2 regions of the Frigoribacterium sp. 9N genome follow, and region 1 is predicted to be linked to the other one. Evidence: predicted binding sites of a transcription regulator. Region 1 holds the regulator's gene; the other holds the start of a gene.

Region 1 (15,382 bases):
GCGATGATCGCCCCGAAGGTGAAGACGGCGGCGAGGCCGTCTCGGAAGACGGCGCTGGCCAGCAGGAACAGCAGCACCTGGCGGTTGGTGCGCCAGAGCTTGGCGATCGTCGACCCCAGGAGGCGGTACGAGCGCCACAAGCCCACCCGGGCCCGTGCGGCGGTGGCGGGCAGCTCGGGCACCGACAGCAGGACCGGCACCGCGAAGACCGCGAACCACGCCGCGGCGACGACGATCGACAGGCGGACGTCCCACGCGCCTCCTTCCGTTCCCGTGGCGACGCCGAACAGGCCGCCGCGTCCCTCGACGCCGAAGCTCTGCAAGAAGGCGACGAGCAGCAACAGCAGCAGGACGATGCCGCCGACGTATCCGAGGCCCCAGCCGAACCCCGACACCTTGCCGATCGTCCCCGGTGTCGAGACCTGCACGAGCATGGCGTTGTAGTTGACGCTCGCGAACTCGAAGAAGAGGTTGCCGACGGCGAGCAGGGCCGCGCCGAAGACGAGGTACCCGGGCGCCGGGGCGACCAGCACCATCGCGGCCATGGCCAGCACCACGAGACCGGTGTTGATGGCCAGCCAGAGCTTGCGGCGCCCGGAGCCGTCGCTGCGCTGGCCGAGCACCGGCGCGAGCAGCGCGATCAGCACCCCCGCGATCGTCAGGGCGGTCGAGATGACCGTCGCGTTCTCGGCCTTGGCCAGCACCAGGGCCGGGTTGCGCGCGTCGTCGCCGGCCGCCGCCACGATCGCCGGATCGACGAAGGCGCCGGACGCCAGGTAGGTGCTGAAGACGAACGAGGTGACCACGGCGTTGAAGGCGGCGGAGCCCCAGTCCCAGAGGGCCCACGAGAGCACACGGCGGCGGGGGATCGGGTCGGCGTCGGCGAGCGTCTGCGCTGCGGTCATGGGGGTCAACCTAGTGGGCGTCCGTGGCCGAGGGGGGTCGCGCCTCCTCGTCCGGCGTGGGCGCGGCGACCCTCTCACGAGAGTTGAGTCTTTCTGGCTCAACTTTCAGGTTCGCAGCTTGACGTCGGCCGCAGCGTGAGTAAAGTTGAGCCAGGCCGACTCAAGGCCGGCCCCCAAGGCTTTCGTCACACCGCACCACGAAGGAGAAAAGCACATGGCACGTGCAGTAGGAATCGACCTCGGTACCACCAACTCGGTCGTCAGCGTCCTCGAGGGTGGCGAGCCCACCGTCATCGCGAACGCCGAGGGTCTGCGCACGACCCCCTCGGTCGTCGCCTTCACGAAGGACGGCGAGGTGCTGGTCGGCGAGACCGCGAAGCGCCAGGCCGTCACCAACGTCGACCGCACCATCGCGTCGGTCAAGCGCCACGTCGGCACCGACTGGAAGGTCGAGATCGACGACAAGAAGTACACCCCGCAAGAGATCAGCGCGCGCATCCTGGGCAAGCTCAAGCGCGACGCCGAGCAGTACCTGGGCGAAGAGGTCACCGACGCCGTCGTGACCGTCCCCGCGTACTTCAACGACTCCGAGCGCCAGGCCACGAAAGAGGCCGGCGAGATCGCGGGCCTCAACGTCCTGCGCATCATCAACGAGCCGACCGCCGCGGCGCTCGCCTACGGCCTCGACAAGGGCAAGGAAGACGAGCTCATCCTGGTCTTCGACCTCGGTGGCGGAACGTTCGACGTCTCGCTGCTCGAAGTCGGTAAAGACGAAGACTTCTCCACCATCCAGGTGCGCAGCACCTCGGGTGACAACCGCCTCGGCGGCGACGACTGGGACAACCGGATCGTCGAGCACCTGATCAAGAAGTTCAAGGACGCCCACGGCGTCGACCTGTCGACCGACAAGATCGCCAAGCAGCGCCTCAAAGAGGCCGCCGAGCAGGCCAAGAAAGAGCTGTCGTCGAGCACCTCGACCAGCATCCAGCTGCCGTACCTCACGCTGACGGCCGACGGCCCGCTCAACCTCGACGAGACGATCTCGCGCTCGCAGTTCGAGCAGTGGACGAGCGACCTGCTCGACCGCACCAAGAAGCCGTTCAACGACGTCATCAAAGAGGCGGGCGTGAAGGTGGGCGACATCGCCCACGTCGTGCTCGTCGGTGGCTCGACCCGCATGCCCGCGGTCACCGAGGTCGTCAAGCAGCTCACCGGTGGTCAGGAGCCCAACAAGGGCGTCAACCCCGACGAGGTCGTGGCCGTCGGTGCCGCCCTCCAGGCCGGCGTGCTGAAGGGTGAGCGCAAGGACGTCCTGCTCATCGACGTCACCCCGCTCAGCCTCGGCATCGAGACCAAGGGTGGCGCGATGACGAAGCTCATCGAGCGCAACACCGCCATCCCGACCAAGCGTAGCGAGACCTTCACGACGGCCGACGACAATCAGCCGTCCGTCGCGATCCAGGTGTTCCAGGGCGAGCGCGAGTTCACGCGTGACAACAAGAACCTCGGCACCTTCGAGCTGACCGGCATCGCCCCGGCCCCCCGCGGCGTCCCGCAGATCGAGGTCACCTTCGACATCGACGCCAACGGCATCGTGCACGTGTCCGCGAAGGACAAGGGCACCGGCAAGGAGCAGTCGATGGTCATCTCGGGCGGCTCGTCGCTGTCGAAGGACGACATCGAGCGCATGGTGCGCGAGGCCGAGGAGAACGCCGCCGAAGACAAGGCGCGTCGCGAGGCCAACGAGACCCGCAACTCGGCCGAGCAGCTCGTCTACTCGATCGAGAAGCTGATCAAGGAGAACGACGAGAAGCTGCCCGCGGACGTCAAGTCCGAGGTCCAGGCCGACGTCGACTCGCTCAAGTCCGCCCTCGCCGGCGACGACGAGTCCGCGATCAAGCCCGCCTTCGACAAGCTCAACGAGAGCCAGCAGAAGCTCGGCCAGGCGATCTACTCGCAGAGCCAGGCCGACCAGGCCGGCGCTGCCGGTGCGGCCGGTGCCGAGGGTGCTCCCGCCGACGGCCAGGCCCAGGGCGACGACGAGGACATCGTCGACGCCGAGGTCGTGGACGACGACGACAACGACAAGAAGTAGAGGCGGTCGGCATGACTGACGACAACAAGACGCCCGACGACGAGCCGCGTCCCGCGACCCCGTCCGAAGACGGCGGCACGGCCGACGTGGTCGAGCCCGACGAGCTCGTCGACGCCGAGGCTCCCGACGTCGAGACCCCGGCCGACGCCGAGGCCCCGGCCGGGGCCAAGGCCGCCGCCGAGTCGATGGCCGAGGCACCCGAGGGCACCGAGACGCTGAGCGCCGACGACGAGGCGATCCTCGACGCGGCCAGTGCCGACCTGGTGGCCGACATGCGACAGGACATGCTGCGGGCCCAGGCCGAGCTGGTGAACTTCCGGAGGCGCGTCGAGCGTGACCGCGAGGCCAACCGCGAGGCCGTGGTGGCCGAGGTCGTCCGTTCGCTGCTGCCGGCGCTCGACGACCTGGCCCGTGCCGAACAGCACGGCGACCTGGCCGAGGGCCCGATGACCGTCATCGCGCAGAAGATCCGCGGGGGGCTCGACAAGTTCGGCCTGGCGCAGATCGGCGCGAAGGGTGACGTCTTCGATCCCAGCAAGCACGACGCCCTCGTCCAGCTGCCGAGTGCCGACGTCACGGTCAACACCGTGGCCGACGTGATCGAGCCGGGCTACACGATCGGCGACCGGGTCATCCGGGCCGCCAAGGTCGCGGTGCACACCCCCCAGTAGCACCCCGGTGACGGGCGGCCCCCGGGCTGCCCGTCACCACCCCCCTGCGACGCGAGTCGCGATCGGCGGTGGGCTCCTCGACGAGGTGCCCACCGCCTCCCCCGTTCTCTTCCGGTCGCTGCCAGGCAGCGACTTCCAGTCAAGGAAGGAGGTGCCGCATGGCGAGTCAGGACTGGTTCGACAAGGACTTCTACGCCGTCCTCGGTGTCTCCAAAGACGTCACGCCCGCCGAGCTCAAGAAGGTCTACCGCAAGCTCGCGCGCAAGTACCACCCCGACTCCAACCCCGGCGACGCGGCCAGCGAGGCGAAGTTCAAAGAGATCAGTGAGGCCCACTCGGTGCTCTCCGATCCCGAGCAGCGTCGCGAGTACGACCAGGTGCGCGCCATGGGCGGCGGTGCCCGCTTCGCGGCCGGCAGCGGCGGCCCCGGAGGCGCGGGCGGCGGCTTCGAGGACGTCTTCGGCGGCATGTTCAACCAGGGCGGACAGCGCACGCAGTTCCGCCAGGGCGGCAGTGGCGGTGGCTTCGACGACATCTTCGGCGGCATGTTCGGCGGTGGTGGATTCGGCCAGACCAGCGGCGGCTACCGCGGCTTCGGCGGCCCGCAGAAGGGCCGCGACATGACGGCCACGACGACCCTCGACTTCCAGACCGCCATCGTCGGCGAGACCATCACGCTGCAGGCCTCGAACGGCAAGCCGATGAAGGTCCGCATCCCGGCCGGCGTGCACGACGGCCAGAAGATCAAGCTGCGCGGTCGCGGCGAGCAGAGCCCCGACGGCGGCGAGGCCGGCGACATGGTGCTGACCGTCGCCGTTCGCAAGCACCCCGTCTTCGAGCTCGACGGCAAGAACCTGCGTCTCGACGTACCGGTCACCTTCGCCGAGGCGACGCTCGGTGCGACCATCGAGGTGCCCACCCTGGGCGGCGACCCCGTGCGTCTGCGCGTCGCACCGGGCACGCCCTCGGGTCGCGTCCTGCGCGTCAAGGGGCGCGGCGTGCACGCCAAGGACGGCGTCGGCGACCTGCTCGCCACCGTCCAGGTCGCGGTGCCCGCGCACCTCAACGACAAGGCGCGCGAGGCCGTCGAGGCCCTGGCCGCCGCGCTGCCGGCCGAGAACCCGCGCGACGACCTGATCGCCCGCGCCCGGGCCTGACGAGACCGACCCGACCCGCGCCTCCTCGGCGGCAGGCCACGAGCGACGAGACAGGAGACGAGATGGACCGACCGGACCCCACCCAGTGGCCGATGGACGAGCACTCGCCCCTCTTCGCGATCGCGACCGCCGCCGAGCTCTCGGGCCTGCACGCGCAGACCCTGCGGCAGTACGACCGGCTCGGCCTGGTCGTCCCGCAGCGCACCGCGGGCAAGTCGAGGCGCTACTCGATGCGGGACGTCGTCCAGTTGCGAGAGATCGCCCGACTCGGCGGCGAGGGCATCTCGCTCGAGGGCATCAAGCGCATCCTCGAACTCGAGAACCAGGTCACCTCGTTGCAGTCCCGGGTGCGCGAGCTCGAACGGGCCCTGGCCGACGAGATGGTCAACCGGCCCGGCGCCCGGGTCTTCGCCGCGGGCGAGAGCGGCGTCGTGCCGCTGCGACACGGCACCCGCCCGTCACGGCAGACCTCGGTCGTCGTCTGGCGGCCGCTGCGCTGACGCGCGGCCCCGAGAGGTCGCGACCCGCAGCGCGCACCGGGAGGTGGGCGGCAGGTCGTGACAGGTCGGCCGCGCGGACTAGCGTTGGCGGGTGATCGACTTCGAGCAGCTGCGCCGGTGGCCCGACATCGAGGCCCCCGAACTCGTCGCGCACGACGCCAGCGACCGGCTGCTGCTCGACACCGCCGACGAGGCGCTCGCCGACCACCCCGAGGCCGTGACCGTCATCGGCGACCGCTACGGCGCGCTGAGCCTCGGGGTCGCGGCCCTGTCGCCCGGCACCCCCGTCCGCGTGCACCAGGACGCTCTCTCGGGCGAACGCGCGCTCGACGCCAACGCCGGCCGCCTCGGTCTCGCCACGACGTGGTCGCACCACGGTCTCGACGAGGCCCTCCTCGAGGGCGCGCGGACGGTGCTGCTGCAGCTGCCCCGAGGGCTCGACGCGCTCGACGAGATCGCGGGGTCGATCGCCCGGTACGCCCACCCCGACGTCCGCGTCCTCGCCGGGGGACGCGTCAAGCACATGACCCTCGCGATGAACGACGTCCTGGCGCGCCACTTCGGCGAGGTGACCGCCGGGCTGTCCCGCCAGAAGTCCCGGGTGCTGACCGCGACGACCCCGACCCCAGGAGGCGCGCTCGGCTGGCCGCGCACCTCGCGTCACGGCGACGTGGTCGTCGTCGCCCACGGTGCGGCGTTCGCGGGCACCTCGATCGACGTCGGCACCCGAGCGCTGCTCGCCGTCCTCGACCGCGCGGCTCCCGAGGCCCGGGACGTCGTCGACCTGGGGTGCGGCACCGGAGTGCTCGCCGCCTCCTTCGCCCTCGCCCGACCGGACGCCCGGGTGGTCGCCACCGACCAGTCGTGGGCGGCGGTCGAGTCGGCGCGGGCCACCATGACGGCGACCGGCGTGGCCGATCGGGTCGTCGTGTCGCGCGACGACGCCGGGTCGTCGTTGCCCGAGGCCTCCGCCGACGTCGTGCTGCTGAACCCGCCGTTCCACGTCGGGGCGACGGTGCACACGGCCATCGCCCACAAGCTGTTCGAGGCGGCCGCCCGTCTGCTCCGCCCGGGCGGTGAGCTCTGGTGCGTGTGGAACTCGCCCCTCGGCCACCGGCCGGTGCTCGAACGCGTCGTGGGACCGACCACCCAGGTCGCCCGTGACCGGCGCTTCACGGTGACGCGGTCGGTCCGTCGGGGCTGACCCGGGGCGGGGCCCGGGTCGGGTCCTGTCAGCGGGCCTCGGCCTCGGTCTCGACCTCGACCTCGACCTCGTCGAGGCGCAGCGACGCGTCGATGTAGGCGAGCAGGGCGTGCGCGTAGGCGTCCTCGGCGACGGAGGCGCGGTGCCGGAGGTCCGTGTCGCCCCCCGTCGGGCGGGTGGTCACCTCGTAGACGGTTCCGCCACCGTCTCCGTCACCGCTGATGTCGGGGTCGCCGCCTGGGTTGGTGGTGCTGTCGCTGTCGCCGCCGCTGTCGGGGCGGGAGCCGGTGTCGACGTGTCGCGCGAGCCCGCGGAACACGGGGCCGAGCAGCTCGCGCAGCTGGTCCTCGCGGGGCAGCCACAGGCTGTCATCGGCGGCGACCGAGTCGAGGGCCCACTCGGTGGTGCCGTTGAAGCCGAGCTCCGTGCCCGTGGGGTACTCGTGGACCTCGATGGTCATGTCGCTGAGCGTGAAGACGTCGCCGTCGAATCCCGGGGTCTCGATGACGAATCGGTCTCCGGCGCGGGGCCGCCAGCGCAGTCCGGCGTCGCGCAGGCGGCGGGCGAGGGCGTGATCGAGCATCGGCCCATGATGCACCGTCGAGGTGGGAGGGAGTGACGGGGTGCCGACCCGCAGAGATTCGCGCCCGATTGCTCGGGCTCGGGGTCGACTCGGACTCGGACTCGGACTCGGGCTCGGGCTCGGATGCGCGCGCGGGGGAGGGGCGGTCCGGTCCGCCGCGTCAGCGAGTGGTGACGACGTTGCCCGTGCCGTCGGTGTTGAGCAGGGGCTGGAGGTCGTCGTCGAGCCGGATGGTGTTGTCGTCACCCATCGCATCGACCTGGTCGACGCGGGGCACGTCGACGGTGTTGCGGTCGCCCATGACGACCACGACCCGGGTCGGACCGAGGGTCAACTCGGCGTCGCTGCCGTTGACGATGACGGTGTCGCAGCCGTCGGGCAAGGTCTTGGTGCGGGGCTCGTCGTCGCCGAACTGCATCCAGGCGAAACCGTCGACGCACGTGTCGTCGGCGGGATCGGTCGCGGTCGAGGCGCCGCCCGCGGTGGAGGGGCCGCCCGGTGCCGGTGCGGTGGTCGTCGACGTGGTGGTCGCGGAGGGGCCCGGGTCGATCGTCGAGGCGGCGCTCGTGCAGCCGGCGAGGCCCGCGCCGAGGGCGACAGCTGTCACGAGGCTGATCAGGGTCGAGGTCGTCGTCATGGGGTGCTCCGGGGCGGGGATGGAGGGTGGGTGGTGCGGTTCGGGGGCGTCAGAGCACGAAAGGACGGGTCCAGCCAGGGGCTGGACCCGCCTCTCGATCACTCCGCGGCGGGTTCGGCCGCGGTGGAGACGGAGTTGGCCTGGCCCTGGTCGTCGACGGCCGGGGCCTCGCCGGCGTGGTGGACCGTGTTGCGGTCACCGGCGAGCTGCACGGTGCCGACGTCCTGCACCGAGACGGTCACGTCGGAGCCCTCCACGACGAGCGTGCTGACTTCGTCGAGCACGACGGTCCCGGTCGAGCCGACGATCGAGACGAGGTCGCAGCTGCTCGTGTCGAGCGAGGGCGCGACGTCGTCGGTGGCCCCGAGGTCGACCAGCATGAAGCCGTCGTCGCAGCTGCCGACGGGGGCGGCGTCCAAGGAGGCGGTGCTGCTCACGGTCGGGCTCGGTGTCGCGTCGGTCTCGGCGGAAGAGCACGCTGCGAGCGTGAGGATCATCGTGGTCGCGACCAGGGCGGCGGAGGCCGGCCCGCGCCGGCGGAGGAGGCCGACCATCAGCGTGCGGTGACGGTGTTGTCGGTGGTGCCGTTCTCGTTGACGGTCGGAGCGGCCCCGGTGTGGCTGACGGCGTTGCCGTCGCCGGCGAAGTCGACCGTGCCCACGGCACCGGCCGTGACGGTGACGCCCTGGCCCTCGACCACGAGGTGGCTCACGTCGGCGAGGGTGACGGTGCCGTCGCTGCCCACCACGTTGATGCTGTCGCAGGGCTCGGTGAAGGTGACCTCGGGCGTGTCCTCGTCGAGGACGACGACGGCGTTGCCGTCGATGCAGGTCTCGGTGACGGCGGGTTCGGGGGTGACCTCGGCGAGGGGTGTCGTCCCGGCCTCGGCCTCCGTGTCGGCGTTCGAGGTGCAGCCGGCGAGGACGGCGACGAGCGCGACGCCGAGGGCGGCTGTCCGCAGGGTGGAGGTGCGCATGGTGGTTCCCTTCGGGAGGTGGGGGGACGGTGCGGGGGACCCGACCCCACCCGACACCAGGGAGTCCCCCATGCCTCGCACCACACCCGCCAGCCGGTCCACGAAAGAACAGCGCACGCAGCACGCCGAGACCTACGCGCCCCTCGCGCGGTACGCCTCCGAGGCGTTCGGGGCCTTCCTCCTCGTCGTCGGAGGCGTGGGCACGGCCGTGTTCGCGTCGTCGTTCCCGGACGACGGCAACGCGCTCGGAGTCGGCTTCCTCGGCGTGGCCCTGGCGTTCGGGCTCAGCGTGATGGCCGGCATCTACGCCGTCGGTCACATCTCGGGTGGCCACTTCAACCCGGCCGTGACGGTCGGCTTCGCCCTGGCCCGTCGGACCCCGTGGGCGAGCGTGCCCGGCTACGTCGTGGCGCAGCTCGTCGGGGCCGCCGCCGGAGCCAGCGTCGTGGCGCTCGTCGCCGCCGACGGCCCCGCCGGCTACTTCGCCGCGGCCCGGGACTCGGGCTTCGCCTCGAACGGCTTCGGCGCGTCGTCGCCCGGCGGTTTCGGCCTCGGAGCCGTCCTCGTCACCGAGATCGTGCTGACGGCCGTGTTCGTCGGCGTGATCTTGTCGGTAACCGCCAAGGGTGAGTACAAGGCCCTGGCACCCTTGGCGATCGGCCTGACCCTGACGCTGATCCACCTGATCAGCATCCCCGTGAGCAACACGTCGGTGAACCCTGCCCGCTCGCTGGCGGCCGCCCTCTACGGCGGCCCCGACGCCCTGGGCCAGGTCTGGGTCTTCTTCGTGGCGCCCCTGGTCGGCGGCGCCCTGGCGGGCCTGGCCCACCGCGTCCTGCGCCGTCGCGCCTGACGGGCGACCCGAGCGGCAGGGGACGCAGGAGGCGCGGGTCGCGTGACCCGCGCCTCCTGCGTCCTCGTGCGGTGACGCCGGTGCCGACCGTCGCTCGAGCGGAGGCGACGACGACGCCCCGCCCGTCGGGGGCGACGACCTAGACGACCGTGGCGCTCCGGACCCGGTCGGCGGCGGTGGCCATGTGGTCGCGCATCGCGGCGAGCGCGGCGTCGGGATCGCGTGCCTCGATCGCGCGGAAGACGGCCCGGTGTTCGCGGTACGCGGCCTCGGCCTGGTCCTTCTCGGTGAGCCCCCGTTCGACCCAGAGGCGCAGCAGCGACCGGGTGCTCTGCAGGAGGTCCTTGAGCACGACGTTGTCGGCGCTGACGGCGATCTGCAGGTGGAACCGGATGTCGGCCTGGAGGAACGCGTCGAGGTCCTCGAGCGAGTCGGCCATCACCTCGATGTACCCCCGCAGGGCGTCGACGTCGGCGTCGGTGGCCCGCTCGGCGGCGTAGGCGGCGGCCTGGATCTCGAGCCCGCCCCGGACCTCGATGAGCTCGCGCGTGCGTGCCGCGTTCAGCATGAGACCCCAGCTGAGCGTGGTCGGCAGCAACTCCGAGGTCTGGTCGCGCAGGTAGGTGCCCGAGCCCGGGCGCACCGTGACGATGCCGAGGATCTCGAGGGCGGCCAGGGCCTCGCGGACGGTCGATCGCCCGACGCCGAGGCGTTCGGCGAGCTGCCGCTCGGGGGGGAGGCGCGACCCGGGAGTGTCGGGGTCCCCTACGAGGCCGCCCGCGCCATGCTCTACGGCCACACCTGGATCGCGCTGACGAACGGCCTGCGCGGCTCGAACCCGTTCAGCGACGCCTGCCACATCGCCATGGACTACGGCCGCGAGTCGATCGTCCGTGACGACTGGAAGAAGATCTTCGACGACAGCCAGCTCGACTCGGTCATCGCGCGCATGCTGAAGATCGACGCCGTCCGCCGCTAGGCCGCGACGACGGGAACGCAGGAGGCGCGGGTCGCGTGACCCGCGCCTCCTGCGTTCCCGCGTGGTGCGGTGGTCGCCCGGGCCGACCGCCGGGGCGACGCCCGTGTCAGGATCGGGTGACCTGCCGCGGCGAGCGGCGACGACGAGGGGATGCGCGGATGGCGGACATGGACGAGATCGTGCACGTGGTGTTGGTGGAGTGGGCCGAGGGGGCCCCGGCCGACGTGGCCGATCAGGCGACGCGGCTGTCGACCGAGCACCTGACCGGCATCGACGGCGTGCTGTCGGTGTCGAGTGGCGAGAGCGTCAGCCCCGAGCAGCTCGAGGCCGGCTTCGACTGGATGCTCGTGGTGCGCTTCCGTGACGCCGCGGCCCGCGACGGCTACCTGCCGCACCCCTCGCACCAGCCGGTCGCGAGCTACCTCGGCGACGCGTCCGCCCGGGTCGTCGTCTTCGACGTCGAGGCGTAACGCCTGGAGGCGCGGGAGGCGCGGTTCGGCTGGCCGGCGCCCGTGCCGACGAGGAACGCCGAGGCGAGGGCGGCCACGATCACCAGCATCCCGACGGTGCGATCGGCCGTGAAGAAGACGACCAGGGCGATCGCCGTCAGGGCGAGCGGGGCGAGGGCGCGGAGCCAGTTCGTCATGAGAAGCACTGCTCCTTCATCTCGGTTCTGATCGGTCGGGAAAACGCTAGGACGCTCGCGCCGGTCGATGCCAGTCGATTGACGTGATGCCCAGGAACACCGCTCCGCCCGTGATCGCACGACGTCGATCCGGCGGTAGGTTCACCTCATGAAGGTCCTGGCCGGCATCGTGACCGCGCTGCTCGTGGTGTCGGTGCTGCTGGTGCTCGCGGTGCGGGCCGACCCGGACGTGCCGCTCGTGCTGTCGGGGTCCGACGCGCGCCTCCCGTACTGCACGACCTACGAGCCGGTGATCGTGGCCGACCTCACGACAGAGACCCTCCCGGCCTGTGCACCGCACGGGGTCGAGCTGCGCTTCCCCGACGGCTTCGTCATCGACCTGCCCGACGAGCCCGGCGCCGGCGGACGCCCCTCGGATCGCTACGACTACGGCTACGTCGACGTCGGGGCGTTCGGCATGTACGCGTCCCGGGCTGACCACGCCTGCGAGGACGTCGAGCAGTGGGGCACCCCCGAAGCCATCCGCCGCGTCACCGAGGCCTTCGGCGACGACTACGCCTGCGTGCCCGACCAGCAGTGAACTGTGGAGGCGCGGGTCGGCTCCTCGAGACACGATCGGTTTGACGCTTCAGCCGCCACCGCTCACCCGTTCGGCGCCACCAGCACCTTCGCGTGCTCGGTCTCCCCGCTGTCGAGCTCGGCGAGCAGGGCCGGCAGCTCGTCGAGGCCGACCGTCCCCGTGATGAGCGGCCCCGCCTCGACCGAACCGTCGGCGAGTGCGCGCATCGCGCCGACGAAGTCGGAGTGCGTGTAGGCGAGGCTGCCGACGACGGTCAGCTCGCGGCTCTGCCAGTCGCCGTACGAGACCTCCGAGGTGGTCATCGGGTAGCCGAGCAGCGCGAGCGTGCCGCCGCGGCGGACCAGCTCGGCGCTCGGCTGGAACAGCGAGGAGGCGCCAGTGCACTCGTAGAGGACGTCCGCCCCGAGTCCGTCGGTCAGCTCGAGCACCCGCGCCGTGAAACCCTCGCCGGGAGCGTGGACGTCGGTGAAGCCGAGGCGGCGGGCGGTCTCGCGCCGCGCCTTCATGGGCTCGACGATGACGACGGCTCCGGCGCCGGCGTGGCGGGCGTGCTGGGCGGTGAGCAGGCCGATGGGGCCGGCGCCCTGGACCACGACGACGTCGCCGAGGCGCTGGCCGGCACGGCGCACGGCATGGAAGGTGACGGCGGTGGGCTCGACGAGGCCGAGCTGCTCGTCGGTGAGGCCGTCGAGGGCACGCTGGACGCGGCGTTCGTGGACGGTGACGTGCTGGGCGAAGGCTCCGTGGGTGGGGGCGTCGGGCGAGATGCCGTTGGCCTCGGCGAAGGCGGTGTCGCAGTGGTCGGGGTGTCCGGCGCGGCACATGGCGCAGGTGCCGCAGGGCGGGCCGACGCTGGCGACGACGCGGTCCCCCACGGCGACGGTCGTGACCCGGCTGCCGGCGGCGACGACGGTGCCGGTCCACTCGTGGCCGAACACGGCGGCGGGGATGAGCCCGCCGGACGCCCACCCGTGGGTGTCGGTCGCGCACACGCCCGTGTACCGGATGCGCACGACGACCTGGAACCCCCCCGGAGCCTCGAGGTCGACCTCGGCGAAGGCGACCGAGCGCTCGGCGTCGACGGTGGCGAAACGGGTGCGGGCAGGCAGATCGGTCATGCCCACCAGGGTAGATGTGGGCGACAGGTGTTGCTCAGCCTAGGGAGCGGGCACGGCCTGTGTTCTCGTAGCGCTCACTTGCTGCTCGCCGGCGCCTCGTCCACCTCGGACTGCGCGGCTTTCGCGGGACGCTCTGGCCGTGTCGCCTGGACGATCTGCCCGATCATGAGGCCGACGAAGAGCAGCCCCCAGAAGACCGACCCCTCGGGGTCGACAGCGTGGACTCCGGCGAAGAGAGCAATGACGGAGCAGTTCAGGACGAGCGCCCATTGCAGTTCGTAGCGTGACAGGGCCTGCTCACCCGACCCGGCGGAATTCGTTCTCGAACATCGGCATCTCTCCTCTGATCAGAGCCCGCCCAGCACGAGCTACGCCCACCGTAGATCACGCCGACATGTCACGCATCTCATGGCGTACGCATCCTGCCCGTCGTGGCCACCGCGGGTGACCCGCTCGTGCCGCTCGACCCCGCGGCCACCCGCCTCGAGGCTCCCGCCGGTGCGAGGGTGGACTCCCAGGGCACGGTCGTGGTGGTCCCCTGTGAGGGACGTTACGAGCTCGACCGCACCGCCGGCACCGTGTCGTTCACGCCCGAGCTCGCCTTCACGGGAACGGCGACATCGGTGCCCTCCGTCGTGACCGACGCGGCCGGAGCGACCGACGCCTCCACCCTGACCCAATCGGTGACCGAGGTCGCGAAGCTCGACGCCTCAACCCGCGAGCGTGTAGTCGTGCACCGCCTTGCCGCAACCGCAAATCACGTGTTGAAGTTACTACGTTTCATCAGGGCGACAGCATGAGTCAAACTTCCTAGGCAGAACAGCTGGACGGGGGCCGCCTGTTTACTTTTCGGAACACTGTTGATGCATGACGCCTCCACGTTTCGAGCAATCGGTAGACCCACCCTCCGGACTGGTGTAAGGGGTCAGCCGCAAGTTATGCGTGCTTATTGGCGGCATCTATCAATGCGACGACCTCCTTGACCCGCTTGCGAAGGTCCATGGGCCACTCGCTTACCGGCACGTCCTCCGCGCTCCTGGCTATCGCCACCTTGCTCGGTTGCTTAATGCCTAGCCTTCCTGCGTCGAGAGGATTCGCCCAGCGCTCTTGGGCTGCAAGGGACCGCGTCTTAATGCTCGGATGCGCAGCCTGGATGGACTTGGTAAGCACCGGCTCGGGGATGTAGTTCTCGATCGTGTACCCGGCCGTTACCCACGCTTTGCCCGTCTCTGGGTCAGATGCAATCTCGTCAATGACCCTTTGTTTACTGGAGTTAAGCCTTGCACCTTTAGTCTTTTTGTCCGAGTCGATTACAACTACCATGAACCGATTTAGATTGCGTAGTGAAATGAATTCGTCGATCTCATCAGAATCGAGAGGAGACAACGTATTAAGAAGGGCTCCGCCGTAGAACATCACCGAGTAGTGAGTTCCCTCGATAAATCTGGCGGGAGCGATTTGCTCAATCCAGCGCCTTAGATAGATGCGGTCCGACGGACCTTCCACCCACAAAACTGCATTGGTTTGAACGAGGTCCGACGGCCTATATCCCAAGTCAGCGCAGATTTGAGCGCGTTGTCGAGCTGATCCGGCGAACCTAACAATTGATGCGCCATCTCGCCGCTCGACATGGAATATCTTCCCAATCGCCGAGTCCAGCATATGAGCGGAGTGCGTGGCAATAAAATATTGGTTTGAAGTACTTTCGGAGAGATAACGAAGCAGCTTTCTCTGTAGAACCGGATGCAGGTGGACTTCGGGCTCTTCGATGCAGAGGATCTGACCTTGCGTAACCGTGGCTGCGGCAGCGATTATGACGACTTCGTGGACGCCAGTCCCCATGTTTTCGATCGGCAACGTGCGTCCGCCTTGCGTGACATGGATCGTCGCAAGGTCGTGCGGAATGTCGATCGATACAGATGTGTCATCCAACACCGCCCGCACGAAGTCCTGCACCTTAGTAAATAGGTTCTTGTCGTCGAGCCTGTCGCTCGATGGGTTCTGAAGCTGCTGCAGGCGCCGTTTGATGCTCAGCCCGTCCAAGTTTGGTGCCAGCTCATCGCCCTCTGAGATCGACCTGACACCGCTGACGGTAAAGGCCTGCGGCGGCTTAGGGCGCGCTCGTTCAATCCACTGGAGAACTCGAAGTGCGTCATCGCCAGCGCTGCCGCCCGTGGTACCCGTCAGATCGCGCGACAACTGCCTTGATAGGTCTAGGTTGCCGAACGCCAAAGCCATGGCTTGCATACCGTCTGCATCGATCACGCCCAAGTCACCGACCGGCCACCACACACCCTCGCCTTCGTCGCCTTGCGGCTTCAGGACCCTGTGCGAGAAAAACGCACGCAAGTCCGCTTTCCTTTCCTCGCTTTGCCTCGCGATAATTGGCCATTCCAGCAAATCATCTAGCCCATAAAACTGCAATCGCCGGAGACTATGTTCCGAATCCGACAGCGGCCTGTCCCATGGCGTTTTTGT
Region 2 (15,382 bases), 200 kb from region 1:
GTCTCGGCGACGAGGACCAACAGCGGGCGCCCGAGGCCGATGAAGTACCAGGTCGGGCTGAGTGCGCCGAGCGCGACCCCTACGGAGACGAGCGCGGCCGCCGGGCGGTGTTCGTCCACGACGGCGAGCGTCACGGCCGCCGCGACCGGCAGCAGGACGGCGGTGGCGACGAGCTTGCTGGCCGATGCGGTGGCGAAGAGGTCACCGGGTGGCCGGGTCGCCCGGGCGACGCGTTGCGGGCCCACGATGCTCCAGCCGAGTTCGGCGACGACCGCCGTGGCGATGCCGACGGACAGGCCGACGGCCACCGCCGCCCAGCCCGACGCCCCGTGGGTCGAGGTGATCGCGGGGATCACGGCCAGCGGGGCGGCCGCACCGAGGGCCGGCACGAGCAGGTGGAGGGCGAGACGGCCGATCTGCCGCCCGAATCCCCTCACGAGTGGACCCGCCGAGGGCCGAGGGCCGACAGGTGGTCCGTGAACCGGTCGTACGATCTCTGCACCACCGACTCGAGGCGCTCGGCGACGTCGCGGGGCGACTCCGCCTGGTGGGCGAGCGGGGCCCCTGCCAACGCGTCGGCGATCGAGGAGGCGCTGGCCGGCTCGGTCTGGACGAGCAGGCCCCCTGCCGCGCACCGGACGTCGTCGAGGGCGCTCGATCGCTGGGTGACGACGGTCCGACCGCATGCCAGCCCCTGCCAGACCTTGTTCGCCACGACGCCGCGGGCCTTGGCCGAGGAGCCGAAGACCCCCAGGACGACGTCGGCCCGCGCGATGTGGGCGAGGAGTTCGTCTTCGGGCACCGCGTCGACGAAGGTGCACCGGTCGCCGAGGCCCGCTCGACGGACCCGGGCCTCGACGGCCCGGCGGGCGGGACCGTCGCCGACGAGGACGACCTCGACCCGGCGACGGGCCCCGATCAGTGTGAGGGCGTCGACGACGAGATCGACGCCGTGGAGGGGGATGTACCCCCCGTAGTACAACACCCGGAGCGCGTCGTGAGGCCGAGCGGGCGGCTGCCGGGTGGCCCAGGTCGGGGCACCGACCGCGAGGGGGACGACCGTCGCCGAAGGGCCGTGGCGCCGGACGATCTCGGCGGCCCGTGGCTCGGTGTCGATCAGGTAGAGATCCGCGCACCTCACGGCCGCGGCGTCGAGCACACGGAACCGGAGGGCCGCGGGCGATGCCGGGGAGACGCGCCGCCAGTCGTCGACCGCCGTCTCGTATTGACCGACGAACCCGTCGACGACGAGAGCGGCACCCTGCAGACGGGCGACGAGCCACGCGAGCGGCGCGTGGCTGAGCCGGAACTCGGAGAGCAGGACGACGTCGGCCTGCCGGGCGCCCCGGACGAGTGAGCGGACGTCCTCGATCGCGCGACGCAGCCGACCCGCGGCACGCGACCGCGGGGCGACGACGACCGACGCGCCGAGCTGTCGTTCGAGGTGGGCCCGCACGCGGACGTTACGGGGGTAGCCCGTGTCGTGCACCCCGTACTGGAGGACCCGGAGGGGACCCGCCCCGGGGCGAGGCGCTCGGGTCGGACGACCGGACGGGCCGCTCATCGGGCGGCCGCCGTGATGCCGAGCCGGGACAGCCGGTCGACCACGGCGTCGACCGACGCACCGACGGACAGGAGCGAGGCGTTCGCGGCGACGTGGTCCGAGACCGTCCGGCGCAGCGCGCGGTCGGCGGTCAGGTCGCGGACGGCGGACAGCCACCGGTCGGGTTCGCCCACGGGCAGGACGAGTCGTCGTCGCAGGTCGGGGTCGGTCACGAGGAGGGGCGCGGCACCGTAGCTGTCACCCAGCAGGACGGGCACGCCCGCGGCGGCGGCCTCGACGGCGCTGCGGCCGAAGGCCTCTCGTGAGGCCGTCCCGACGAAGAGTCCGGCGTCGTCCCACAGCCTCGCCGGGTCGACCCACCCGGGCATGGTCACGCCGTCGGGCAAGGAGGCGCGGAGCCGGTCCTCGAGCGGACCCTGCCCGTGCAGGCGGCCGGGGACGCCCGCCCGTGCCGCGAGCTCGACGAACGCCGCAGGCCGCTTGTCGACGTCGAACCGGGCCGCCCAGACGAGAGGCGTGGCCGCCTCGCCCCACGAGCTGCGGGCCGAGAGACGGATGCCGGCCGGGACGAGGTGGGGACGGCGCGCCCGCGCCACCTCGCCGGCGAGGACCGGCGTCGTCGCCCAGACGTCGTCGGCCCCGCGCAGGGCGCGACCCTCGACGAGGCGGAGGGCGACCCGACGGAGGCGCGCCTGCTCACCGGGAGCGGGCCACGGCAGTCCGCGGACCCACGCCACCCAGGGCGTGGACCCGTGACGGCGCAGCCGGGCGAGGGCGACGTCGCTCTGCGTGACGAGCGTGACGACCACGTCGGCGGCATCGGCCTCGGGGGCGCTCGTCACGAGACCGGCGACCTCGTCGACGACCGCGCGACCGTGCGCGTGGACCGTCACCTCGCGGACGCCGGGGGTGGTCGCGACCGTGCCGCGAGCCGTCGGGCGCAGCCCCACGACGGCTCGCCAGTCGAGCCCCCGGCCCCGCGCTTCGGCGACCAGGTCGTGGGTCGAGCGGTAGACCCCGCTGCGGGCCATCAACGGCGCCGCGACGAGCAGGACCCGGGGCGCCGAGCGGGAGCCGCCAGCGGCGGGGGACGGGGCGGACGACGGCACGGGGCACTCTCGCTTCTGTTCGGGAGACAGGAGGTGATCGACCCTCAGGCCGATCATCAAGAGTATAGGTGTGAAATATGAGTCAGGTCAACGATCGCCCGAATCGAGGGGTCAGAAGCGGTGACGCACGACCCACGAGTGCATCACCACGGCGGCGGCCGCCGCCGCGTTGATGCTGCGCGTCGAGCCGAACTGCGAGATCTCGAGCACGGCCTCGGCCGCCGCGAGCGCCTCGGGCGACAGGCCAGGCCCCTCCTGCCCGAAGACGAGGACGCAGCGCTCGGGCAGGTCGAACGTCTCGATCGGCACGGACCCCTCGACGTTGTCGACGGCGAGGACGGGGAGGCGCTGCTCACGGGCCCACGCCAGGAACGTCTCGACGTCGGGGTGGTGCAGCACGTGCTGGTACCGGTCGGTGACCATCGCCCCCCGCTTGTTCCACCGGCGGCGACCGATGATGTGCACGGTGTCGGCCGCGAAGGCGTTGGCGCTGCGCACGATCGACCCGATGTTCATGTCGTGCTGCCAGTTCTCGACGGCGACGTGGAAGCCGTGCCGGTGCGCGTCGATGTCGGCCACCACGGCCTCCATCGTCCAGTACCGGTAGCGGTCGACCACGTTGCGTCGGTCACCCTCGCGCAGCAGCTCGGGGTCGAAGTGGTCCCCCTCGGGCCAGGCCTCCTCGCCGCCGGGCCAGGGGCCCACCCCGTGCGTGAGTTCGTCGCTCGGCGGGGTCGGGGACTCGTCCTGGGGCATCCGACCAGGGTAGGCGGTGGGCGGAGGCGACCCGCGCCTCCTCGTCGTCAGGGCACCTCGCTAAGGTGAGCGCCATGGGTGCACGCGAAGACGTCGAATGCTGGCTGACCGACATGGACGGCGTGCTCGTCCACGAGAACCACGCCCTGCCCGGCGCGGCCGACCTGATCCAGCAGTGGCAGGACGAGGGCACGCCCTACCTGGTGCTGACGAACAACTCGATCTTCACCCCGCGCGACCTGGCGGCCCGTCTGCGCGCCTCGGGGCTGCACGTGCCCGAGGAGCGCATCTGGACGAGCGCCCTCGCCACCGCCGACTTCTGCCGGTCACAGATGCCCGGCGGCTCGGCCTTCGTCATCGGCGAGGCCGGCATGACCACCGCCCTGCACGAGGCGGGGTTCATCATGACCGAGACCAACCCCGACTACGTCGTCGTGGGCGAGACGCGCAACTACTCGTTCGACTCGATCACCAAGGCCGTGCGGCTCATCCTGGGCGGTGCACGCTTCATCGTCACGAACCCCGACGCCACGGGCCCGAGCGCCGACGGCGTGCTGCCCGCGACGGGCGCGATCGCCGCGATGATCTCGAAGGCCACCAACAAGGAGCCCTACGTGGTCGGCAAGCCCAACCCGATGATGTTCCGTTCGGCGATGAACCGCATCGGCGCGCACAGCGAGAACACGGCGATGATCGGCGACCGGATGGACACCGACATCATGGCCGGCATCGAGGCCGGGCTGCACACCATCCTCGTGATGACGGGCATCAGCGACCAGGCCGAGATCGACCGCTACCCGTTCCGGCCGAACGAGATCCTGGCCGGGGTGCACGAACTGGTGCGCAGCGAGCCGATCGAGTCCGACGTGGTGCCGTCCGAGGCCTGAGGCCTCCGGAGGCGCGGGCAGCCTCGACGCGTCAGCCCGCGACGGCGACGAGGCTGGTCGTCAGGGGTTCGCCGCCGCTGCGGTTGACGAAGCACGAGTACGTGCGGTCGCCGGCGGCCCACGCGTCGGCGTCGGCCGGGAAGCTCGCGAGCAACTGCACGTCGGGGTAGGCCGCGGCGGCCTGCCGGTCGAGCGCGTCCGCGCCCGTGCAGAGCAGGTTCATCTGGCTCTGCAGCACGTCGGCACCCGGGTAGGCCGCGGCCGCGTCCCCGTCGAGGGTGCCCAGTCGGGTGAGCTGGGCGACGTGCGGCTGCGCACAGTCGGCGACCTCGTAGTCCTGCTGCCAGGCCGATTCGAACGCCGAGAAGCACTCGCCGCCCTGCAGGTCGGCGTACGAGTGCGTGCCTGCCGCGAGCGGCCCGGCCGGGGCGACCTCGGCGGCGGGCTCGACCGGCGCAGCCGTCACGGTCCGGGCCGCGGTCGGTGCCGCGGCGGCGGCCGACGCGTCGCTCGTGAGGTCGTCGGTGGAGGCGAAGAGCGATCGCGAGAGGAAGAAGAGCGCGACCAGCAACAACAGGATCACGAGCCCGGCACCCACGGCGGCCAGCCCCTTGTGCGACCGGACCCACTCGGCCAGACCCGCCGTGCGGGGTGTCGTGGCGGGCCTCTCGTTCACCGGACGGGTCTGCGGCACGAACACGCCGGCTCCGCCGACCTCACGGCGCGGCCGCTCGCCCGTCAGGGCCGAGGTGGCGCTCATCGAGACGCCGGGCAGCACCTGCGTGGCATCGACCCCGGGGTCGTCGACGTCGGCGCGCTCGTCGAGGGCGGGACGAGGAGGCGCGAACAGCGCGGTCGCGGTCGTCACCTCGGCCCCGTCGTCCAGGCCCTCGTCGTCGGCGTCGGCGTCTGGGTCTCGGTCGGCGCGGGACGACTGCTCGACGTCGGGCACGGGCCCGACCTCGGACGGCGGAACGTCGCCGGAGCCGGACAGCGACCAGGCGCCGGGGGCGTCGTCCGCGTTCGTCGCGTGCTCGGGCTCGTGCTCGCTCTCGGGACGTGCGCCCCGCGGCTCGACGGGCGCGGTGCCTGCACCTGACGGGACGACGCCGAGGATCTCGGTGAAGGTGGGCTCGCGGTCCCCCCTCGAGCCGGAGTCGGCCCTGGGCTCCGGGACGGACGACGCCTGGGTCGTGGGGGTCGGCGTCGGCGTCGGCGTCAGCGTCGGCGTCGAGGGGACCGCCGCGGCGCCGGGGACGCCGGGCTCGACCCCGCCACGGGAGGCCGCCGAGGCGGCAGCGGCCGCAGCAGCTGCGGCTGCGGCTGCCTCGGCCAGACGACGCTCACGCCGCGTCATCTCGTGGTGCTCTTCGACCCACCACGGCGCCTCGACACCGCCTTCGCGGGAATCGACGGCCGGCTCGGGCTCGGGCTCGACATCGGACGCCGGCTCGGGCTCGGGGTCTGCCTGGAACTCCGGCTCGGGCTCGGGCATCGGCTCTGGCTCGGGCGTCTGCTCCGGCTCTGCTTGGAACTCCGGCTCAACGAGGCGCTCGGGCTCGACTTCGGCCTCGGGCGTCGGCTCTGGCTCTGCCGCCGCTTGGAACGTCGGCTCCGCTCGGTGCTCGGGCTCGGGCATCGGCTCGGACTCGGGCTCGACATCGGACGCCGGCTCGGGCTCGGGCTCGGGCTCGGGCTCGGGCTCGGGCTCGGGCTCGGGCTCGGGCTCGGGCTCGGGCAGAGCATCCCAGTCGAAGGTCGCTGGTTCGGCGGATTCGGCCCGGGGTGCCGAGATGAGGGCGGTGAAGGGCCCTGGCTCGTCGCTCACGCCGGCACGCTCCTCGACGTCGGCGAGACCCGACGCCTGAGCGGCATCACCGGCGTCATCGGCGTCCTCGGGGTCGGACGGCGGCGACTCGGGTCGCCTCGACTTGGGCTGAGCGGGAAGGTCGGGAACGGGCACGGACGACGGAGGCGGCGGCGGCACGGACCCCGTCAGCGCTCCGAGGTCGAGTGCCTGGGGGTGACCGAAGGTCTTCGGCGGAGGCGTCCCGGCCGGGGACTCGGGCACGACGAACGGCAAGGGGGTCGGAGGCGACACCTCGGCCGAGCCCGTGGGCACGGACGCACCACCCGGGTCAGCCGGTCGCTCGGGGTCGTCGTCGTCGTGGGGGACGTCGACCGCTCGGGTGGCCGGCGGCAGGTCGAGGGCCTGGGTGGGGACGTCCTCGGGGGCGGTGTCGGGAAGACGACCCGCGCCTCCTGACGGGGTGTCGGTCGCGTCGTCGTCGTCGGCACCGTCGAACTGGGCGGCGAGCCAGTCGCTGGCGTCGTCGCGCCCGGCGTCGTCGCCGTCGTCGCCCCTGGGCCGGTCGTCGGTCACGGTGTCAACCCGAGGTCTTCCAGCCCGATCGCGGCGAAGTAGGGGTAGCCGGCCGCCTCGATCACCTCGCGGGCCCCGGTGCTGCGGTCGACGACGACGGCGACGGCGGCGATCTCGGCTCCGACGGCCTCGAGGGCCTTGGCGGCGGCGAGGGGCGAACCGCCGGTCGTCGAGGTGTCCTCGAGCACGATGACGCGCTTGCCCTCGAGGTCGGGGCCCTCGACCTGCTTGCCGCGGCCGTGGTCCTTGGGCTCCTTGCGGACGACGAAGGCGTCGTAGTCCTTGCCGAGCGCCACGCCCTGGTGCAGCACGGCGGCGGCGATCGGGTCGGCGCCCATCGTCAGGCCACCGACCGCGAACACGTCGGGCACCTCGTCGATCAGGTCGACCATGACCCGGCCGATCAGGGGCGCGACGCGGTGGTCGAGGCTGACCTTGCGGAGGTCGATGTAGTACGTCGCCTTCTTGCCGCTGGTCAGCGTGAAGTCGCCGTGGAAGACGGCCTCGGAGCCGATGTAGTCGATGAGCTGCGTGCGTGCGTCGGTCACGGTGACCCATGGTAGAGCAGGCGGGCTCCGAACGTCGGGGCGGGCGGACACGGCTCGACGCCCCGTCGGTGGACGGCGGCGGCCTCGGACCCCGCCGGTGCCGGCCCGGTACCGTGGTCGGCATGCGCGTCGCGACCTACAACGTCAACTCCGTCCGGGCTCGAGTGGGCAGGGTCGTCGACTGGCTCGTCCGTGAGGACGTCGACGTCGCGGGACTGCAAGAGATCAAGTGCAAGCCCGAGCAGTTCCCCTACGACGCCTTCCGCGAGGCCGGCTACGAGGTCGAACTGCACGGGCTCAGCCAGTGGAACGGCGTCGCTTTCGTCAGCCGCCTGCCGATGGAGGACGTCGAGATCACCTTCCCGTCGCAGCCGGGCTTCGCCAAGGGCCAGGAAGGCCCCGACCAGCCCAAGGAGGCGCGGGCGATCGGCGTCACGGTCGAGGGCGTCCGCCTGTGGAGCCTCTACGTGCCCAACGGCCGCGAACTGGGCGACCCGCACTACGACTACAAGCTCGACTGGCTCTCGAAGCTCGCCGCCGAGACCGAGGCCTGGCTCGCCGCGCGCCCCGACCAGCCGTTGGCCCTGATGGGCGACTGGAACGTCGCACCGCTCGACACCGACGTGTGGGACATGTCGGTCTTCGAGGGCCACACGCACGTCAGCCAACCCGAGCGCGACGCCTTCTTCCGCTTCGAAGAGGTCGGCCTGACCGACGTCGTCCGCTCGCGCCTGCCCGACGGCTACACCTACTGGGACTACAAGCAGCTGCGCTTCCCCAAGAACGAGGGCATGCGCATCGACTTCATCCTGGGCTCGAAGGCCTTCGACGGCCTCGTGACGTCCGCGGCCATCCATCGCGACGAGCGCAAGGGCGACGCCCCGAGCGACCACGTCCCCGTGGTCGTCGACCTCGACCTCGAGACCGAGCTCGACGACGACCGCCCGATGATCTTCTGAACCCCGGCCCCGCTCGCCTGCGGCGCTCGACACCAGGAGGCGCGGGTCAGGCGAGCAACGCCGCCACCAGCACCAGCACGGGAACCGAGAGGATGGTCGTCGCCAAGACCGTGTCTCGGGCGACGACGACCCCGGTCTGGTAGCGCTGGGCGTAGTTGAAGACGTTCTGGGCCGACGGCAGACCGGCCAGCACGACCGCCACGAAGAGCTCGTCGCGGTCGAAGTCGAAGACGAACGCCCCGAGCAGCCAGGCCGCGACCGGCATGACGACGAGCTTGAGGACGACGGCGACGACGATGTCGGCGCGCCCTTGCCCTGCCTGGAACGGCTTCGAGCCGTACAACGACATGCCGAACGACAGCAGGACGACCGGCACCGCGGCACCGCCCACCAACTCGAACGGCTCGCGGACGGCCTGGGGGATCTCGAGGCCGGTGACCGCCACGAGCACACCGAGGGCGGACCCGATCAGCAGGGGGTTCGTGAACGGTCGGGCGATGGTGCGCCCGAGGCTGCTGCCGCGGTTCGTCACGGTGTCCATGACGGCGAGCACGATCGGCGTGAGCACGAGCAGCTGGTAGAGCAGGACGGGGGCGACGAAGGTGGCACTGCCCAGCACGTAGGTCGCCACGGGCAGGCCGATGTTGTTCGCGTTGACGTAGGCGCCACCCATCGTCCCGATGGCCGTCTGCGCCGCACTGCGTCGGAGGACGAACTTCAGGACGACGACCGAGAGGACGGCGGCCAGGAGCGAGGCGAGCGCCGAGACCACCAACAACCGCGAGAACAGCACGTGGACGTCGGCCTGCGAGATGGTGGAGAACAGCAGGCAGGGCGTGAGGACGAAGAAGACGAGGCGCGAGAGCACCCGGTGGCCGGATTCTCCGAGCAGGTCGATGCGACCGACGACGTAGCCGGTCACGATGATCACGCCGATGATCGCGAACCCGATCAGCACTCCACCCATGGGTCCATCCTGTCGCACGCCCCGGGGGCCGGCGGGACGACCGGGTCAGGCCACGGGCACGCCGTCCCCCACCGGGGCGCCGATGCGTTCGAGCAGATGCGCCGCCTCGTCCTCGGCCTGGGCGTCGACGGCCCAGGCGACGACACCCGCCTCGCACGCGGCGACGGCGAACGCCTCGCCGGTCGGGAGCCCGCTGGCGCGGGCGAGGTCGTCGGCGAAACGCCTCGCCGCCTGGGCGACCGGGCGATCCGACGCGACGACGACGAGGGCACCGCGACGCAGGCCGTCCGCGAGGCTGTCGACCGCACGGTCGAGCTGTACCGCCGTCGGGGTGGCGGCGTCGACGGCCACCACGGCCCAGTCGAAGCCGACGACGTCGTCGATCGGGGTCGCCATCTCGCACGAGAGCACGACGACCTCGGCGTCGAGTGCCGCCGCCCGATCGGCGACGGGACGGATCACCGGGTACGGACCGGCGAGGACGAGCTTCGGGGCGTGGGCGAACAGCATGACGGGGCCTCTCGGGGTGGAAGGAGCGCCCGGCGGGTCCGACCGGGCGGGACATCGAGTCGACGATGCGTCACGTACTACTCTACGTGTGACATTTACATTGCACAAGACGTTGCGGCCGTCACCGTTCGGAACAGGCCCTGCACTCCCCTGCGCCCCCGCGCCTCCTGACACCCCGGGACCCGGCCGTCGGGCAGAATCGACGGGTGACGCGCCTCCACGATCCCTCGGTCCACACGTTCGCCAGCGACAACTACGCCGGAGCCCACCCCGAGGTGCTGCAGGCGATCGTCGACGCCGCCGGCGGCCACGTCGGCTCGTACGGCGCCGACCCGTACACGCAGCGGCTGGCCGAGGTCGTCGTCGAGACGTTCGGCGAGGGGGCGACCATCGACCCCGTGCTGACCGGCACCGGTGCGAACGTCGCGGCCCTCCAGGCCCTCACCCCGCGCTGGGCGGCCGTGATCTGCGCGACGACCGCGCACGTCTACACCGACGAGGGCGGCGCTCCCGAACGCCTGGGCGGCATCAAGCTGTTGACCGTGCCGACCCCCGACGGCAAGCTCACGCCCGAGCTGATCGACCGGCAGGCCTACGGCTGGGGCGACCAGCAGCGCCCTCAGCCCCTCGCGGTCACGATCACGCAGAGCACCGAGCTCGGCACGGTCTACACGCCCGACGAGATCCGGGCCGTGACCGACCACGCGCACACGCTCGGCATGCGGGTGCACCTCGACGGCGCGCGCCTGGCGAACGCCGCCGCCTCCCTCGGCGTCCCGCTCCGCGCGATCACGCGCGACGCCGGCGTCGACTCGGTCTCGTTCGGCGGCACGAAGAACGGCCTGGTGCTGGGCGAGTCGGTCGTGACCTTCTCCGAGGAAGCACGGGCCGGCTTGGTCTACCTGCGCAAGATGGACGCACAGTTGGCCTCGAAGATGCGCTTCGTCTCGGCACAGTTCCTGGCCATGCTCGAGGGCGACCTCTGGCTGCGGTCGGCGACGAGGGCCAACGCGATGGCCGCCCGTCTCGCCGACGGCTTGGCCACCCTGCCGGGCGTCGCTGTCACCCAGGCGGTCGACGCCAACGCCGTCTTCGTCGTCCTGCCGCCCGAGGCCGTGGAGCCCCTCCGCGCCGCGCACCACTTCTACGACTGGAACCGCGCCACGGGAGAGGTGCGACTCATGTGCTCGTTCGACACCACCGAGGCGCACGTCGACCGGTTCGTCGAGGACGCCCGCACGCTCGTCGGCTGAGGCCGGGTCCGCTCAGGCCAGGTCGGGTCAGGCCAGGTCCGCTCCGGCCGGGTTCGCTCAGGCTCGGGCGGCCTCGACGAACGCACGGATCAGGTCGACGCTCTTCACGCCGCGCGACGACTCGACGCCCGAGCTGACGTCGACCCCGACGGCACCATGGGGTCGGAGTCCGGCCAGCAGCCCGGCGACGTTGTCCGAGGTGAGCCCGCCGGCCAGCAGCCACTCCCGGGCAGGCGGCGCCGACAGCAGCGGCCCGACGTCGAAGGTGGCGCCGGCACCGGGGTCGATCGCGTCGAGGAGCAGGGCGTCCTCTCGGAAGGCGACCCGCGCCTCCTCGGGTTCGGCCGCGTAGACGGCGGCGCTGACGGCACGGATCACCCGGAAGCCCGCCGCATGGGCGGCGGCAACGTCCGCCGGGGTCTCGTCGCCGTGCAGCTGGACGGTCGACACCGAGGAGGCGCGGGCCGACTCGAGCACCGTCTCGATGCCCTGCCCGCGGAACACGCCGACGGTCTCGACGCCCGCCGGCACGCGCGCCGCCAACGCGCGTGCACCCTCGGGATCGATCGTGCGCGGACTGCCGGCCGCGAAGACGAACCCCACGGCGTCGGCCCCGGCCTCGACGGCGGCGTCGACCGTCTCGGGCGTGGACAGGCCGCAGATCTTCACCCAGGTGCGCATGGTTCCAGTCTGCCGGGCTCAGGCGGGCAGGTCGTCCAGGTCGCCGGGCGTGGGCTCGCCGACGTCGTGCCGCACGACCGTCAGCCCCTCGCCCCCGTCGGCCACGTCGACCCGCACGGTGTCGCCGTCGGCGATCTCGCCCCCGAGCAGCGCCATCGCGAGCTTGTCGTCGATCTGACGCTGCATGAGGCGGCGCAACGGCCGGGCGCCGTAGATCGGGTCGTAGCCGCGGTCGGCGAGCCAGGCCCGCGCGTCGGGGGTGACGGCGAGCGCGAGGCGGCGATCGGTGAGCCGTCGTCCGAGGCGGTCGACGTAGAGCGACACGATCTGGCCGAGGTCGTCGGTGCTGAGGGTCGAGAACACGACGATGTCGTCGAGCCGGTTGACGAACTCGGGCTTGAACGCCTGGCGCACCAGGCCCTGCACCAGCTCTTCTTTCTCGGGGTCGCTGAGGCCGGGATCGGTGATGACCTGCGAGCCGAGGTTCGACGTCAGCACCAGGATCGTGTTGCGGAAGTCCACGGTTCGGCCCTGCCCGTCGGTCAGCCGGCCGTCGTCGAGCACCTGCAGCAGGACGTCGAAGACCTCGGGGTGGGCCTTCTCGACCTCGTCCATCAGCACGACGCTGTACGGGCGACGACGCACGGCCTCGGTCAGCTGACCACCGGCTTCGTAGCCCACGTACCCGGGAGGCGCGCCCACGAGGCGGGACACGCTGTGCTTCTCGCCGTACTCGCTCATGTCGATGCGGACGAGCGCCTTCTCGTCGTCGAAGAGGAAGTCGGCGAGGGCCTTGGCGAGCTCGGTCTTGCCCACCCCGGTGGGGCCGAGGAAGAGGAACGAACCGGTCGGGCGGTCGGGGTCGCTGATGCCCGCGCGGGTGCGCCGCACCGCTTCGCTGACGGCCTGGACGGCGGCCTTCTGACCGATGAGGCGCCTCCCGAGTTCGCTCTCGAGGTGCAGCAGCTTCTCGGTCTCGCCGCTGAGCAGACGACCGACCGGGATGCCGGTCCAGGCGGCGACGACCTCGGCGATGTCGGCGTCGGTGACCGAGTCGCTGACCAGCCGGTCGCCCGACTTCTCGAACGACTCGGCGTCGGCGAGGCGCTTCTCGATGTCGGGGATGCGCTCGTAGCTGATGCGCGCCGCATCTTCGTAGCGCCCCTCACGCAGGGCGCGGTCGGCGTCGATGCGGGCCTCGTTGAGGTCGCTGCGTAGCGTGCCGACGCCCTGCAGGGCGGCCTTCTCGGCCTGCCAGCGGGCGTCGAGGTCGTCGTAGGCGGCCTGCTGCTGGGCGATGGTCTCGCGCAGGGTGGCGAGGCGGGCCTGCGAGGCGTCGTCCGTCTCCTTCTTGAGGGCCAGCTCTTCGATCTGGAGGCGCACCAGGCCCCGGTAGAGCTGGTCCAGCTCGACGGGCGACGAGTCGATCTCCATCTTGAGGCGGGAACCCGCCTCGTCGACGAGGTCGATCGCCTTGTCGGGCAGCTGACGGCTGGGGATGTAGCGGTTGGACAAGGAGGCGGCGGCCACCAGGGCGCCGTCGGTGATCGTGACCCCGTGGTGCGCCTCGTACCGCTCCTTGAGCCCGCGGAGGATCGCGACGGTGTCCTCGACGCTGGGCTCGCCGACGTAGACCTGCTGGAAGCGGCGCTCGAGGGCCGCGTCCCTCTCGATGTACTGGCGGTACTCGTCGAGGGTGGTGGCGCCGATGAGGCGCAGCTCGCCGCGGGCGAGCATCGGCTTGAGCATGTTCGACGCGGCGACCGAACCCTCGCCCCCGCCGGCACCCATCAGGGTGTGCAACTCGTCGATGAAGGTGATGACCTGGCCGTCGCTCTTGGTGATCTCTTTCAGCACGTCCTTCAGGCGCTCTTCGAACTCTCCGCGGTACTTGGCCCCGGCGACGAGGGCGGCGAGGTCGAGGCTGATCAGGCGTTTGTCCTTCAGGCTGTCGGCGACGTCCCCCTCGACGATGCGCTGGGCGAGGCCCTCGACGACGGCGGTCTTGCCGACGCCGGGCTCGCCGATCAGGACGGGGTTGTTCTTGGTGCGGCGGGTGAGCACCTGGCTGATGCGACGGATCTCGGCGTCGCGGCCGATGACGGGGTCGAGCTTGCCGCTGCGGGCGATGGCGGTGAGGTCGACGCCGTACTTCTCGAGCGCCGACTTCTGCTTCTCGTCGGAAGCCGGAGCGCCCTGCATGTTCGCCATGGATGTGCCTTTCTCGAAACTTGAGTGGAGCTGGCTCAAGTTTACGCCGACACGCCCGGATCGCAAGCCCTCGCACCTGTCATGTTGTGCATGCCTTGTTTTGTGTCTAACATTTCACTATCTGTTCGCCTGGCGGCGCATCGCGTTGCCCAGACATGAAAGAACACCTCTCTCACATGAAGAAAACTCTCAAGCGCACCGGCGCGATCGGGCTGGCCGCAGCCACGATCGTCACCGGCCTCAGCTTCGGCCCCGCGGCCGTGGCCGCAGCCCCTTCCCCTACCAGCTCACCCGTCGACGGATCTCAGGTGCAGTTCGTCGGACAAGGCGCAGACGGGACGATCTACGGTCAGGCATCGCCGACGGCCTGGAACGTCCGCACCTATCAGACCCTCGCTGACGCACAGTCCAATTCGATGGTCTTCACGACCACCAGGGTCGGGGACTATTTCTACGCGGAGGCCGTGGACGGCGACGCCAATCGCTGCCTCTTCAAGAACCAGAGCTCGTCCACGCCCTACGTCGCCCTGGGCGGAAGGTGCGGCTCCGACGCGACTCTGTTCTCGATCGACGGCAACTCCCGAGTAGTGAACAAAGTCACGGGCACACCGATGAGCGCCCCGGTTCGAATCGGTAGTTACTCGTTCTTCGGCCTGTCGAACTCATCTCCGCTCTCCTTCCAGGGAATCGAATCGAAGTCGTATGCCCCGTCGTACAACGAGGCGGACGACACGGTGACGTTGACGATCACCGGAGGCGAGAATGACGCGGACGTGTTCGTCGAGGACATGTCCGGCGGCAACGGCACGACGGGTCGAACGAACGACGACGGCGACGCGACGATCACCCTGTCCCCCTTGCTCAGTGCCGGTGAGACGGTACGCCTGAAGTACGGCGAGTCGGGCACGTGGGAGACCATCTCCACCGGGCGCCTGCCCGCCATCGGCGACCTGCAGGTCGTGCGTGGCGATGACGGCAGGGTCACCGTCAGTGGCAAGGCATCCGGGATGGCCGGTGCGAACGTCTACGTCGGCCCCGACCGCCTCTCGCCCAACGCGGTCCAGATCGAGAAGGCGGCCGCGGACAACACGTTCTCGTTCGTGCTCAATGACGCCGCCGCGGCTCTGAGCACCGGTTACATCTACAGCTACATCCAGGGCGTCCGGACCGAGATCGCCATCAACGGGTTCTCCGGCAAGGTCGACTCGGTCGACATCCCCAACCGGACGGCCGTCATCTCCGGCACCGCCGTCCCCGGGTCGTTCGTGCTGATCGACACTGCCGTCCCCGACCAGGTGCAGGCCGGCACCGACGGGCGCTGGTCGCACACGGTGACCGACCTCACGCTGGGCTCGAACCCGATCCCGCTCTCGCAGTACGAGAACGGCGAGAAGACCGGCGAGACCACCCTCGACGTCGTGCTCGACGTCTCCCCTGTGCGCGGCTCGGTGTCGTTCCCGGCCGACCTCGAGCAGGACGCCGTCCTGTCCGGCACCGCCCACCCCGGCTCCACCGTCGTGATCCGCGACGTCGACGGCGACGAGATCGCCCGCA

What was found. The regulator HspR, encoded in region 1, represses chaperone genes until heat shock. The targets are predictions, from matches to a motif close to AAGTTGAGTCNNNNNGACTCAACTT.
Region 2: the regulator HspR is predicted to act here: its motif matches at 13,846-13,870, upstream of ARTHRO9V_RS04095 (ATP-dependent Clp protease ATP-binding subunit).

What each region holds. Positions count from the first base shown of each region.
Region 1 is NZ_LR733392.1:15,867-31,248, reverse strand. Features, by position in the region: gene ARTHRO9V_RS03260 (MFS transporter) at 1-905, opposite strand, end outside; gene dnaK (molecular chaperone DnaK) at 1,120-3,000, shown strand; gene ARTHRO9V_RS03250 (nucleotide exchange factor GrpE) at 3,012-3,671, shown strand; gene ARTHRO9V_RS03245 (DnaJ C-terminal domain-containing protein) at 3,830-4,828, shown strand; gene ARTHRO9V_RS03240 (heat shock protein transcriptional repressor HspR) at 4,921-5,328, shown strand; gene ARTHRO9V_RS03235 (class I SAM-dependent methyltransferase) at 5,420-6,532, shown strand; gene ARTHRO9V_RS15965 (pilus assembly protein CpaE) at 6,561-7,115, opposite strand; gene ARTHRO9V_RS03225 (DUF3060 domain-containing protein) at 7,276-7,752, opposite strand; gene ARTHRO9V_RS03220 (DUF3060 domain-containing protein) at 7,851-8,306, opposite strand; gene ARTHRO9V_RS03215 (DUF3060 domain-containing protein) at 8,306-8,728, opposite strand; gene aqpZ (aquaporin Z) at 8,799-9,581, shown strand; gene ARTHRO9V_RS03205 (FadR/GntR family transcriptional regulator) at 9,721-10,380, opposite strand; partial or broken gene ARTHRO9V_RS03200 (phosphogluconate dehydrogenase C-terminal domain-containing protein) at 10,333-10,560, shown strand; gene ARTHRO9V_RS03195 (Dabb family protein) at 10,719-11,030, shown strand; gene ARTHRO9V_RS03190 (hypothetical protein) at 10,979-11,206, opposite strand; gene ARTHRO9V_RS03185 (hypothetical protein) at 11,355-11,786, shown strand; gene ARTHRO9V_RS03180 (zinc-binding dehydrogenase) at 11,849-12,904, opposite strand; gene ARTHRO9V_RS03175 (hypothetical protein) at 13,336-13,704, shown strand; gene ARTHRO9V_RS03170 (ATP-binding protein) at 13,841-15,382, opposite strand, start outside.
Region 2 is NZ_LR733392.1:213,775-229,156, reverse strand. Features, by position in the region: gene ARTHRO9V_RS04155 (hypothetical protein) at 1-437, opposite strand, end outside; gene ARTHRO9V_RS04150 (glycosyltransferase) at 434-1,456, opposite strand; gene ARTHRO9V_RS04145 (glycosyltransferase) at 1,561-2,673, opposite strand; gene ARTHRO9V_RS04140 (TrmH family RNA methyltransferase) at 2,785-3,429, opposite strand; gene ARTHRO9V_RS04135 (HAD-IIA family hydrolase) at 3,504-4,316, shown strand; gene ARTHRO9V_RS04130 (septum formation family protein) at 4,348-6,699, opposite strand; gene pyrE (orotate phosphoribosyltransferase) at 6,696-7,247, opposite strand; gene ARTHRO9V_RS04120 (exodeoxyribonuclease III) at 7,370-8,206, shown strand; gene ARTHRO9V_RS04115 (AEC family transporter) at 8,253-9,173, opposite strand; gene ARTHRO9V_RS04110 (hypothetical protein) at 9,219-9,683, opposite strand; gene ARTHRO9V_RS04105 (low specificity L-threonine aldolase) at 9,890-10,936, shown strand; gene ARTHRO9V_RS04100 (phosphoribosylanthranilate isomerase) at 10,994-11,617, opposite strand; gene ARTHRO9V_RS04095 (ATP-dependent Clp protease ATP-binding subunit) at 11,636-13,828, opposite strand; gene ARTHRO9V_RS04090 (hypothetical protein) at 14,005-15,382, shown strand, end outside.